Regions from separate parts of the Bacillus sp. LH1 genome, predicted to be linked through region 3. Evidence: riboswitches for the same ligand, from Rfam matches in the RefSeq annotation. Region 3 holds a riboswitch; each other region holds the start of a gene.

Region 1 (3,211 bases), 2.5 Mb from region 3:
GCTCTGCTTCTATGCTTGAACAAACGCAAAATCCAGCTAACCTTCGCGAACAAGTAACAACGCCAGGTGGTTCCACAGCTGAAGGTCTCAAAATTTTATACGAATATAATTTTTCAGAGGCAATTCAAAAAGCAGTAGAAGCAACAAACAAAAAAGCTAGGGGGAAATAATATGATTTTAACAAGTTTAAAAGACTATACAACATTACATAACGGTGTAAAAATGCCTTGGTTTGGTTTAGGTGTTTTTAAAGTAGAAGATGGTTCAGAAGTAATTGATTCTGTAAAAGCAGCAATTAAAAATGGCTACCGCAGCATCGATACTGCAGCAATCTATCAAAATGAAGAAGGCGTTGGGCAAGCGATTCGTGAATCCGGTGTTTCACGTGAAGAATTATTTATTACCTCAAAAGTATGGAATAGCGATCAAGGATATGAAACAACGCTTCAAGCATTTGAAACTACATTAGAGAAATTAGGTCTAGAATATTTAGATTTATATTTAGTACATTGGCCTGTAAAAGGGAAATATACTGAATCATGGAAAGCATTAGAAACACTTTATAAAGATGGCCGTGTTCGCGCTATCGGTGTGAGTAATTTCCACATTCACCACTTACAAGACGTATTTGAAATTGCTGAAATTAAGCCAATGGTCAACCAAGTGGAATACCACCCACGTTTAGCACAAGAAGAGTTACATGCATTCTGTAAAGAACATAATATCCAGCTTGAAGCTTGGTCACCATTAATGCAAGGACAACTACTAGATAATCCAACGTTACAAGAAATTGCGACAAAATATAATAAATCAACTGCGCAAATTATTTTACGTTGGGATTTACAAAACGAAGTTGTAACAATTCCCAAATCAATTAAAGAACATCGCATTATTGAAAATGCAAACATCTTCGACTTTGAATTAAGTGCTGATGATATGAAAGCAATTCAAGCTTTAAATGAAGATCGTCGCGTTGGTCCAGATCCAGATAACTTTAACTTCTAGTAGAAAAACCACTGCCATATGCAGTGGTTTTTCTATTTAATAAAACTGAAAATTTAAACTATATTTCATTTAGTTGACACTTCATTATTCAAGGTGTAAGATTTTGAATTATCAAAGAAACACAAAAATTAATAAAATTTATTCGTTTACTCATTGTATCAAGAGAGGTGGAGGGACTGGCCCTTTGAAACCTCGGCAACAGGTTCATTTTGAATACTGTGCCACTTCCTGCAAGCTTTATGCTTGAAAGATAGAATGAGGGACTTCGTTTATATACGGGTGCATAACTTGTACGTAAAAATCCCTCTTTCTCAATATGAAAAGAGGGATTTTTTATTTTTCATTTCCCTCATCATCATCCAAACTTAATTATTTAGGAGGAAAATCAAATGAAAAAGAAGTTTGTACCCGGTATTGCATCAGTTGTAGGAGTAAGTATTTTATTAACTGGTTGCGGTAGTTATAAAAACGAAGCAAGCGGAGCAAATGCAAAAGACGAGGCACCTAGTAAACAGGTTTTAAACTTATCTTCACCTACTGAAATACGAACAATGGATACGGCTCGTGCTACAGATACTGATTCTGGTCAAGTAATGAGAAACGTATTTGAAGGTTTGTATAATCTTGGTGAAGGTAACAAACCTGTTCCTGGTGTTGCAAAATCTCATGAAGTAAGTGGCGATAAAACGAAATACACATTCCATTTGCGAGATTCAAAATGGTCAAACGGCACTCCTGTTACAGCTAAAGATTTTGTGTTCGCTTGGCAACGTGCCGTAGATCCAGCAACAGCCTCTGAATATGCATTTTTATTCTTTGATATTAAAAACGCAACAAAAATTAACAACAAAGAACTTCCAGCCGACCAACTTGGTGTAAAAGCAGTTGATGACCATACGTTTGAGGTAGAATTAGAGCGTCCTGTTCCTTATTTTATTAGCTTAACAGCGTTCCCAACATTTCTACCAATTAATGAGGAATTCTTTAAAGTACAAGGTGATAAGTACGCTTTAGAAGATAATACAATCTTGTACAATGGAGCTTTTACACTAAGCGATTGGAAGCACGAACAAAGCTTTAAATTTAAGAAGAACCCTACCTATTGGGATAAAGATACTGTCAAACTAGAAGAAATCAATTTTAATGTCGTAAAAGAAAAATCAACAGAAGTAAATTTATTCGAGTCAAAACAATTAGATCGTATAAAACTAACATCTGACTTCGTCGATAAATATAAAAAGGATGCTAACTTTAAAGAACGTCCAAACGTAGGCGTACAATTTTTACGTATGAATCAACAAAACAAAGTACTTCAAAACGTTTCTGCACGCCAAGCAATTGATCAAACAATTGATAGAAAATCCTTTGTAAATACGTTATTAAATGATGGCTCTACACCAACATTTGGTCTCGTTCCAAAAAACTTTGCAAAAGGACCTGAAGGAAAAGACTTCCGTACTGCAAACGGCGATTTAACAAAAGTTGATACAAAATCTGCACAAGAGTTATGGAAAAAAGCTAAACAAGAGCTTGGTTCTGAAAAGATAACATTAGAATTATTAACGAGTGATGCTGACCTTGATAAGAAAACTGGTGAATTCTTAAAAGGACAACTAGAAAAGAATCTAGATGGATTAACAGTAAATATAAAACCTCAGCCGCGTAAGCAACAAGTTTCGCTTTTATTAAAAGGTGACTACGAAATCGGAATTGATGGCTGGAGCCCTGACTTTGCGGATCCAATTACATTCCTTGAGCTATTTACAACGAATAACCCTTATAACTTAGATCATTACTCTAATAAGGAATTCGATGAAACAATAGCAAAAGTGAAAACAACTTTAGCTGGTGATGAAAAAGCTCGCTGGGAAGCATTACTAGCATCCGAGAAAATATTATTTAAAGACTCTGTTATCGCTCCTCTTTACCAAAAAGGCGAATCTTATTTAGAACGTTCTTATGTGAAAGGAATTGTGCAAGTAGACTTTGCAGGTCAATTAAACTTCAAGTGGGCAAAAATTGAAAAATAAAGTGAAACTTTAATAAGTGGGGGTTTCTTCATCCCCACTTATTATTAGCCCACACCAATTGTTTTTTTAGCAAAATATATTAAAAATAGGTTCTCTCACACATGAGAATCTGCTTTTTTAATATATTATTCTGAGAAATTAACAATCTATTTTTATTATTGACATATAGTTCTTTT
Region 2 (3,211 bases), 1.1 Mb from region 3:
AATCCGAGATGAGTTTGTAATCCCGGATAATAGACATTTTTTACTTTAGAGTGCTCTTGTAAATAATGTGCGATTTTATTGGCATTTTTAGCTGAATGTTCGAGGCGTACATGCAATGTTTTTAGACCGCGAAGTACGAGAGAACAATCTTGAGGTCCTAAAATAGCACCGAATGCATTTTGTAAAAATCCAAGCTTTTGAGCGAGTTCTGAATCTTTTACTACTGCTAATCCGGCAGTAACATCACTATGACCAGCAATAAATTTTGTAGCACTATGAAGAACGACATCAGCTCCAAGTTCAAGTGGTTTTTGGAATAGTGGTGTCAAAAATGTATTATCAACAAAAGTAAGAGCCCCAATAGATTTTGCGAGTTTAGAAACCTCGCGAATATCTGTCACTTTTAAAAGTGGGTTAGAAGGTGTTTCTACATAAAAGAGCTTTGTATTTGGTTTAATGTTTTGTTTTATTTCTTCTAAATTGGTCATATCAACAAATGTATGTGAAACACCGTAACGGGAGAGTACCTCAGTTATCACTCGGTAAGTGCCTCCGTACACATCTTCTGAAATGAGTACGTGATCACCTTGTGAAAGAAGGAGGAATGCAGTGGAAATCGCTGCAATGCCTGATGCAAAGGCGAATCCTTTTGTTCCGCCTTCTAATAAAGCAATGATATCTTCAAGAGCTTCACGAGTTGGATTTCCTGACCTGCTATAGTCATATTTTCCGAACGTATCTACATCAAACTGGTGAAAAGTTGATGTGTTATAAATAGGAACGTTCACAGCGCCTGTTTGCGAGTCGTGTTTATATTGGTTGTGTAGTAAGAGTGTATCTATAGAATAGCTCATATTCTTACACCTTCTTTTACGAGTTTAATTGCTTGCTTTAAGTCTTGAATTAAATCGTTACTATTTTCAATGCCAACTGAGAATCGAAGAAGACGATTGCATACGCCGTTTGCTGTTCTAATTTCTTCAGGAATATCAGCATGTGTTTGCGTTGCTGGATAAGTCATTAAACTTTCTACACCACCAAGACTTTCGGCAAATGTAATTAAGGATAAAGATTGTAAGAATGGATTAATCCAAGCTTCATCTTTAAGGCGGAATGAGATCATGCCGCCTCTTCCTGGATAAAATACATCTGTCACCCCGTCTTCATCATTTAAATACGCAACAACTGCTTTCGCATTTTCTTCATGTTGCCTCATGCGAAGCGCTAACGTTTTCATACCGCGAATTAATAACCATGAGTCAAATGGGCTTAAAACTGCACCTGATGCATTATGATAATGAGCGATTTCCTCGCAAAGTTCCTTTCCTTTTGCAACGACAAGCCCGCTTAGTACATCGTTATGTCCCCCTAAATATTTCGTTGCGCTATGAAGTACAATGTCAGCACCTTCTGTTAATGGTTGCTGTATATAAGGTGTGTAGAAAGTGTTGTCTACAATAAGGAGTAGTCCGTTCCTTTTCGCTACAGTTGCGACAGCAGCAATATCAGTAACTTGCATTAATGGATTAGTTGGAGTTTCTATGAAAATAGCCTTCGTTTCAGTTGTGATAGCTTGCTCAATTTGTTTAATAGACTGTGTATTTACGTATCTACATCGAACATTCCACTTTTTTTCATGCTCAGAAAATAATCGATACGTTCCCCCGTATAAATCTTCAGATACAATAAGTTCGTCTCCAGAGCGGAATAGAGAAAGGACGAGGAGAACAGCCGCCATCCCTGAACTACAGGCATAACCTTGTTCGCCATATTCTAAGTCTGCGATCGCCTGTTCTAAAAGACCTCGAGTTGGATTGCCAGTTCGTGAATAGTCAAAGCCAGTAGATTTACCAATTCCTTCGTGACGATAAGCGGTTGAGAAATAAACTGGTGGATTAACCGTTCCGGTTGTAGTTTCACTGCGATTTCCGATTTGTGCTAGTTTTGTTTCGATTGTTGACATATGAAAATTCCTCCTTTTTAAATTGAAACATTAAGTGAATATAAAATAAAAAAAGCCTTCTAAGAAGAAGGCTTTCGGTTTGAATAGAGTCTTCTTCTCATCTGTCAAATCTTTCACAATTTGCTGGAATTAGCACCTTATTAACAAAATGTTAATGGTTGCTGAGGCGTCACAGGGCCAGTCCCTCTACCTCTCTAGATAAGAATGTTCGTATGAAATTTTTATTATGTTTTTAACTTTACAATAAAATATAACTGAATTGCAACTTTATTTTAAATAATTTTTATTTTTCCGCAAGTGTCATTGACTTTTACTTTTGTGCATGCTAAATTTATTAAAAAATTAACAAACATTGTTAAAAGGGGAACGCATTTCCTTTTAGCTACATAAATAAAATAATAAAGACAACTCTTATTGAGAGCGGTGGAGGGAAAGGCCCTGTGAAACCCGGCAACCTTCAAACGAAATGTTTGAAACGGTGCTAATACCTGCAAAACGAATGTTTTGCATAATAAGAGGAGGAACGATTATGTCCCCCTCTTCAAAGTGAAGAGGGGGTTTTTATATTGATAGAAATGAGGGAGAGTCGTGAAATTACTAGATTTATTATCAAAAGGAATTGTAATAGGTGATGGTGCGGTTGGGACGTTATTGCATTCACATGGTTTGCAAAGTAGCTTTGAAGAATTGAATGTATCTGATCCAGACTTAATTATATCGATTCATAAACAATATGTAGCTGCTGGAGCAGATGTAATTCAAACGAATACGTATGGAGCAAATGAGGCGAAATTACGTATGTATGGTTTAGAAAATCAAGTTACAGAAATTAATAGAGCGGCAGTAAAACTGGCGAAAGCATCTGTGACAGATAAAAATGCAATTTTAGGAACAATTGGTGGTATGAAACATATCGGAGCTGTTACAACGACTGATATGGAAAGAGAGTTTATGTTACTTGAACAGGCAGGGGCTTTACTAGAAGAACAGGTTGATGGATTACTATTAGAAACTTTTTACGATGAATTTGAATTACTTCATGCCGTTAAAGTATTGCGTAAGCAAACGGATATTCCAATTGTTGCGCAATTAGCGTTACATGAAGCAGGTACGACTCAAAATGGAAATGATGTCAATGAAATATTAAAGCAACTTATAGATTACGGTGCAAATGTTGTTGGATTGAATTGTCAACTAGGGCCGCTTCATATGACGGAAGCTTTCAAAATGATATCGATTCCTCAAAAT
Region 3 (3,211 bases):
TTGTAATGCCGCTCCTGAAGTAACAGATTTATATCGAATTAGTGGGGAGTTTAATTATATGATGAAGGTCATGAGCGATTCGATGGATTCTCTCGCTACATTTTTAGACTCCTTAATGCAATTTGGCTTGTCATCTCCTTTAATTGTTTTAAAGAGTGAGTTTGAGGAGAAATTGTCGTTCTAATAAAGGGATACGTATTATCCTCCGCTAACAGTACAAGCTTTTCCTTTATGAGAAAATCCAACAGAATCAATGATTAGTAACAAAAAAAAGAACATTGATTTTCAATGTTCTTTTTTATATCTCTACTTATTAATTAGATCTCTATTCGAAAAAAGTACCTTAATCCCCTTACCCTTGATTCCTCTGCGCCTCTCTAAACTCCTCCTTCACCTTCTCTAACAACCCTTCTTCCGTAATTAATCGATACGCCGTATTTGCTAATGCTTTTGCCGATGTAATTAATGCTTTATCTCCAAGTTCTGAACGTGCTGCTTCTCTAAATTCATTCGTATGTGCAATTAAATCATCTGGTCCGATTTTAATGTACGGATGAATTGTCGGTACGACTTGACTTACGTTTCCTGCGTCGGTTGAACCGATTCCTACTCTTTCTGTACGATTTACATCTTCACCTAATAGTTCTAGTTCTTCCGCTACAATATCGTTATATGTTTTTGTTACGAGTAATTCATCGATTTCATTTTGGAATTGATGGATTTTTACTTTCGCACCTGTTGCTAACGCTGCTCCCTCAGCAATATTTTTTACTTTTTCTGTTACTTCTGCACATCTTTTTCGCGTTGCTGCACGGATGAAGAACCTTGCTGCAGCGTAGTCAGGAATAATGTTAGGTGCTTTTCCTCCTTCTGTAATGACGCCATGAATTCTCACGTCTGACGGAAGTTGTTGGCGAAGTGCATTAATACCGTTATAGAGCTGAATAACCGCATCTAATGCGTTAATCCCTTCTTCTGGCGAAGCTGCAGCGTGAGCTGTTTTTCCGTAAAAATGAAAATCAAGTGGATCGACTGCTAGTGAAGGACTCGTTGTCGCTGTTTTTCCGCTCGGATGAATCATAAGCGCCGCATCAATGTCTTTAAATAAACCTGCCTTTACATAACTTGATTTCGCGCTACCATTTGGCCCGCCTTCTTCTGCTGGCGTACCAAACACGACAACTTCTCCGCCAATTTCTTCAAGTGTTTCTGATAATGCAATTGCTGCTGCAACACTAATTGTGCCGATTAAATTGTGACCACACGCATGACCGAGTCCTGGTAAAGCGTCGTACTCCGCTAAAAATGCAATTGCCGGTCCTTGTTTTCCAGAGCTTTTTCGCGCGATAAATCCCGTTTCATGTCCAGCTATATTGTGCTGTAACTGAAACCCTGCACTACCTAGTAATAAACTTAACGTTCTTGATGCGTAAAACTCTTGGTTTCCAATCTCCGGATTCGCATGAATATCATGACTTGTTTCTATGTACTTTTCCTTATTTCTTTCGATACTCTCTTCAATTGTTTTTCTTTGTGACGCTACTCCTGTCGCTCCCATTGTTCTTCCTCCTTTTATTTTCACGTAAAAAAGCCTCTTTCTAAAAGATAGAAAGAGGCTTCTGTATATACAGTCAAAATGAGCTTCTTTCTTATCTTTCAAGTTACCTTGCTGGAATTGGCACAGTATTCATAACGAATCCGCTGCCGAGGTATCATAGGGCCAGTCCCTCCACCTCTCGTGATAAGAATTTTCATAAAATTATATTAAATTATTTTTTATTCTAAGTTCATTCCAAGTAAAAGTCAAGGAATTCCTATCCGAATTTACCGAATATCTAAAAATCCTTTTAATACACCAATTGTCTCAGGTGCTTGCAGTCTTGCACATACGTACGGAAATTCCGTACTACCTTCAAACATCATTTGAGATGTAAGCGGTGCGCCTGCCCAGAAGATTTCATCATCGATTACTAGGAACGGGAATGCTTTATTTTGTCTTTGTAACTTTACATTTTTCAGTGGAACTGGTCCGTCACTATACACTGTTATTTGCGCATTTGTACGCATTAACGCTTGCCATACTCGCTTATCCACTTGTTTTGTACTTGGAAGTGAAATAATAATTTTTCGTTTTGCTGCTAAAATATCTTTTAATAGCCCTTTCGTTTCCTCAAGATTCATTTCCATAAACCAGCGTAAACGTTTCGATATTTTTCGTTCCCACAATTGTCTTGATGTCGTGCGATCATACACATCTCCGTGACGTTCTATATGAGCTGTTAATTGTGATAACGCTTGTTTTCTCGATAAATTTTTGCGCATGTAGTGGCAATCTGATAATTGAATGAACTTCCGATACGATAAACTTAACTAAATCTATACAATTCAATCAAATTTACACGAGTTAGTGCTTCATCGTGTTCTCGCAACCCCGAAGGGACGAGGGGTATAACACTCCACACGAGGCAGTATCGTTACCTCCTATTATCAAGCATTTATTTTACCCATCTTGATAAATTTATCGCAGCATTTACATCCCTATCGTGATGGCTATTGCATGAAGCACAACGCCATTCACGAATCTTTAAACTCCACTGTCCTTCTGGTTGAACTGAATGGTCGTATTTTACGCCGCAACATGAGCAAATCTTGCTTGAGGCGAACCATTTATCAGCTTTTACATACGCAATGCCGTACTTCTCGCACTTGTATGACAAACATTGAAAGAAGAAGTTTAATTTTTGAAATGAAAATGCTTTCGATAGCTTTTTGTTTTTTAACAGGTTTGAGATAGATAAGTCTTCCACAACAATCCTCATTGGTTTGGTTTTCACCAATTTAGCTGTTGCTTGATGGATATGGTTATTTCGGATATTCGTAATTTTCCTAGATAACCGCAGGTGCTCAGCTTTCGCTTTTTCATATCCGGCAGATTGAATTTTTACACCTTTTTTAAATCGCCTAGACATATCTCTTTGTGCTGACTTTTTCCTTTTCAAAAGCTTTTTAACCTTGGCATCTTTGTTTATATTTCGTTCTTTCATACCATTAGAAGCTACAAACAACTCTTTTAACCCAACATCCACACCAATCAACTCGTTCGTTAGTTCTTGGAATTCAAAGTCTTCTTGGAATCCTACACTAATCCACCAGTGACGACCATCAAAGGTAACTCTTGGATTGGATGGTTTTTTGTTTCTTGGTAGTTGTT
Region 4 (3,211 bases), 2.6 Mb from region 3:
TCTTGAATTAGCAGCTAAGTCTATCGTTGCATCAGCATTCGGATTCTCAGGACAAAAATGTTCTGCATGTTCTCGTGCAGTAATCCATGAAGATGTATATGATCATGTATTAAATCGTGCTGTTGAATTAACAAAAGAATTAACAGTTGCTAACCCAGCAGTATTAGGTACAAACATGGGTCCTGTTAATGACCAAGCTGCATTCGATAAAGTAATGAGCTATGTTGCAATTGGTAAAGAAGAAGGTAGAATCTTAGCAGGTGGCGAAGGAGACGATTCTAAAGGTTGGTTCATCCAACCAACAATCGTTGCTGACGTTGCAGAAGATGCTCGCTTAATGAAAGAAGAAATCTTCGGACCAGTAGTAGCATTCTGTAAAGCGAAAGACTTCGATCATGCACTTGCAATTGCAAATAATACGGAATACGGTTTAACAGGTGCTGTTATTACTAACAACCGTGACCATATTGAAAAAGCACGCGAAGACTTCCACGTTGGTAACTTATACTTCAACCGTGGATGTACTGGTGCAATCGTAGGTTACCAACCATTCGGTGGCTTTAACATGTCTGGTACAGACTCTAAAGCTGGTGGACCTGATTACTTAGCACTTCACATGCAAGCAAAAACTACTTCTGAAACTTTATAAGAAATAGTAGAGGAGCTCTTCACAGAATGTGAAGAGCTCCTTTTAAAATTGAAATCCTATATATTACCATCGTTCGAAGGGAATGAGCTAAAACCTATTAATAGCGGGATAAACATGTGAACAGAAATAAAATGATGAGAAAAGTTGACTTATTAGTCATATTTTTTAGTATTCATTTTGAGAATTTCCTGTATAATACAATTTGAAAGAAAATCTATGGTTCGACAAGGAACACTCCTTTCGGTTTTGCTCACTGAAAGGAGTGTTTTTTTATGTAGCTAAAAATTCTTGCGTGCTTATTACATTTGCATATACGCCATTTAAACTAGCTAAAATTGTATTGTGAATGTAAACAGCTGGTATAGTAGCGTTCTTAAAAGACAGGTCTTTTGTAGCACAAGCATCATGTATAACGGTACATTGAAAGCCAAAATCGAATGCAGCCCTTACTGTAGCATCGATACACATATGAGTCATCATCCCACATACAACGACATGTTCAATATTTAAACGTTTTAATTGCTCTAGAAGATTAGTTTCTCGGAAGCTATTTGGATAATGTTTGACTATAACTGTTTCTTCTCTAAGTGGACGTACGCTTTCGTGAATATGTACACCTTCTGTATTAGGTAGGAAAAAAGTAGCGTCATCTTTTATAGCTACGTGTTGGATATGAAAAATAGGTTCGCTGTTTGTTCTAAAGTGTTGTAATAACTGATTAGCATATTCGCTTGCTTCTACTGGATTACGCAATTCCATCTTTCCATTTGGAAAATAATCGTTTTGAATATCGATGAGTAAAAGAGCTGTTTTCATATATTTATCTTCCTCCGAGTTTCATATTCAAATAAATTTATTCAATTCGTAGAGAAGATTCTCCTGTTTAAAAATATGAGGAAGAAGAATTTTAAATAACCTTGAAAGTTACTATTTTCTCATGAATTTTCATCTGAAAATTTTAATAAAGGAATAATTAATATTTTTCTAAAAAATGTATTGACTCTTATTATTCTGAGTTCTATAATGAGAATTAATTAAACGACAATTAAATCGATACATTCTTATCCAGAGAGGTGGAGGGACTGGCCCTACGATACCTCAGCAACGGGTTTTTTTAATACCGTGCTAACTCCAGCAAGCCATATAAAGGCTTGGAAGATGAGAAGATGTGAACGAGTACATATAAGTGCTCTCCTTCTTATCTTTATGGTTGATAAGAAGGAGAGCACTTTTTATTTTACCTCGAAAGCTCTACTTCAAGTTTTTACAGCATATAGGAGGGGAAAAAATGATTTCTTTTAACAATGTAAGTAAAGTGTATGAATCAGCTGGGCAATCTGTTCATGCGGTGGAGGATGTAACATTATCAGTTGAGAAAGGCGAAATTTTTGGCATTATTGGTTTTAGTGGCGCTGGAAAGAGTACGTTATTACGCTTAGTAAATATGTTAGAGAGACCGACGGCAGGAACGATTTCAATAGATGATAAAGATATTACATCATTATCGACGAAAGAATTACGTAAACTGAGACAAAGAATTGGAATGATTTTCCAAAGTTTTAATTTATTTAATTCAAGAACAGTATTTGGAAATATTGCTTATCCATTAAAGTTAGCGAAAGTACCAAAGAATGAGATAAAAGAAAGAGTAAATGAACTGCTGAAGTTTGTAGGGTTAGAAGATAAAGCAAACTATTACCCAGAGCAGCTATCAGGTGGACAAAAGCAGCGTGTGGGCATTGCTAGAGCACTTGCGACATCGCCAGATATTCTTATATGTGATGAGGCAACATCAGCCTTAGATCCAGAAACAACGACAGAAATTCTAAACTTATTAAAGAAAGTAAATAGAGAATACAATTTAACAATTCTTCTTATTACACATGAAATGCATGTTGTGAAAGAAATTTGTCACCGTGTAGCTGTAATGGAGAAGGGAAAAGTTATTGAAGAAGGAAAACTGTTTGATGTTTTCACGCAACCAAAAACAAAGACGACTCAAAACTTTGTACGTTCTGTCATTAATGATCATTTACCGGAAAGTGTTCTAGCGAAAATTCAAAATGGTGGTCAAATTTATCGTCTAACATTTACTGGTGAGGAGACAGGACAGCCGGTACTATCATATATCGCAAAAAACTATAACGTCGATGTAAATGTACTGTACGGAAATATTATTGAACTTCAAAATGTGCTATTTGGAAATCTTCTTGTAGAGTTGCAAGGTGAGCAGAGGGAAATTCAAAAAGCATTACAACATCTAAGACTGCAAGTGCAGCTGAAGGAGGTAGAAGCTCATGCGAGTTGATTGGAGTATATTTTGGCCGCGCATACTAGATGCGACGGGGGATACCCTCTTAATGGTAATTGTAACCCTTATATTTGCTACAATTCTTGGTATACCTCTAGGTTTACTTTTATATGTAACGAGAAAAGGAAACTTTTTAGAAAATAAATGGGTCTTTTCTATTCTTAACATCATAATTAATACAATTCGTCCGGTACCATTCATTATCTTTTTAGTAGCCTTAAGTCCACTAACAAGAAGTGTTATCGGAACGA

Evidence for each region. Region 3 has a riboswitch for S-adenosylmethionine ahead of ACX9TM_RS16005 (M20 family metallopeptidase). Riboswitches for the same ligand answer to the same signal wherever they lie in the genome.
Region 1: another riboswitch for S-adenosylmethionine. It lies ahead of ACX9TM_RS01155 (peptide ABC transporter substrate-binding protein); the one in region 3 lies ahead of ACX9TM_RS16005 (M20 family metallopeptidase).
Region 2: another riboswitch for S-adenosylmethionine. It lies ahead of metI (cystathionine gamma-synthase/O-acetylhomoserine thiolyase); the one in region 3 lies ahead of ACX9TM_RS16005 (M20 family metallopeptidase).
Region 4: another riboswitch for S-adenosylmethionine. It lies ahead of ACX9TM_RS01865 (methionine ABC transporter ATP-binding protein); the one in region 3 lies ahead of ACX9TM_RS16005 (M20 family metallopeptidase).

Annotation. Positions count from the first base shown of each region.
Region 1 is NZ_CM175007.1:204,731-207,941, reverse strand. Features, by position in the region: gene proC (pyrroline-5-carboxylate reductase) at 1-170, shown strand, start outside; gene ACX9TM_RS01160 (aldo/keto reductase) at 172-1,005, shown strand; SAM riboswitch class I at 1,158-1,262, shown strand; gene ACX9TM_RS01155 (peptide ABC transporter substrate-binding protein) at 1,395-3,035, shown strand.
Region 2 is NZ_CM175007.1:4,154,942-4,158,152, reverse strand. Features, by position in the region: gene metC (cystathionine beta-lyase) at 1-854, opposite strand, end outside; gene metI (cystathionine gamma-synthase/O-acetylhomoserine thiolyase) at 851-1,963, opposite strand; SAM riboswitch class I at 2,058-2,168, opposite strand; SAM riboswitch class I at 2,372-2,481, shown strand; gene ACX9TM_RS21515 (bifunctional homocysteine S-methyltransferase/methylenetetrahydrofolate reductase) at 2,552-3,211, shown strand, end outside.
Region 3 is NZ_CM175007.1:3,099,184-3,102,394, forward strand. Features, by position in the region: gene ACX9TM_RS16000 (Lrp/AsnC family transcriptional regulator) at 1-184, shown strand, start outside; gene ACX9TM_RS16005 (M20 family metallopeptidase) at 353-1,558, opposite strand; SAM riboswitch class I at 1,647-1,748, opposite strand; partial or broken gene ACX9TM_RS16010 (phospholipase D-like domain-containing protein) at 1,825-2,352, opposite strand; gene ACX9TM_RS16015 (RNA-guided endonuclease InsQ/TnpB family protein) at 2,496-3,211, opposite strand, start outside.
Region 4 is NZ_CM175007.1:345,697-348,907, forward strand. Features, by position in the region: gene pruA (L-glutamate gamma-semialdehyde dehydrogenase) at 1-649, shown strand, start outside; partial or broken gene ACX9TM_RS01860 (cysteine hydrolase family protein) at 900-1,465, opposite strand; SAM riboswitch class I at 1,708-1,814, shown strand; gene ACX9TM_RS01865 (methionine ABC transporter ATP-binding protein) at 1,938-2,957, shown strand; gene ACX9TM_RS01870 (methionine ABC transporter permease) at 2,947-3,211, shown strand, end outside.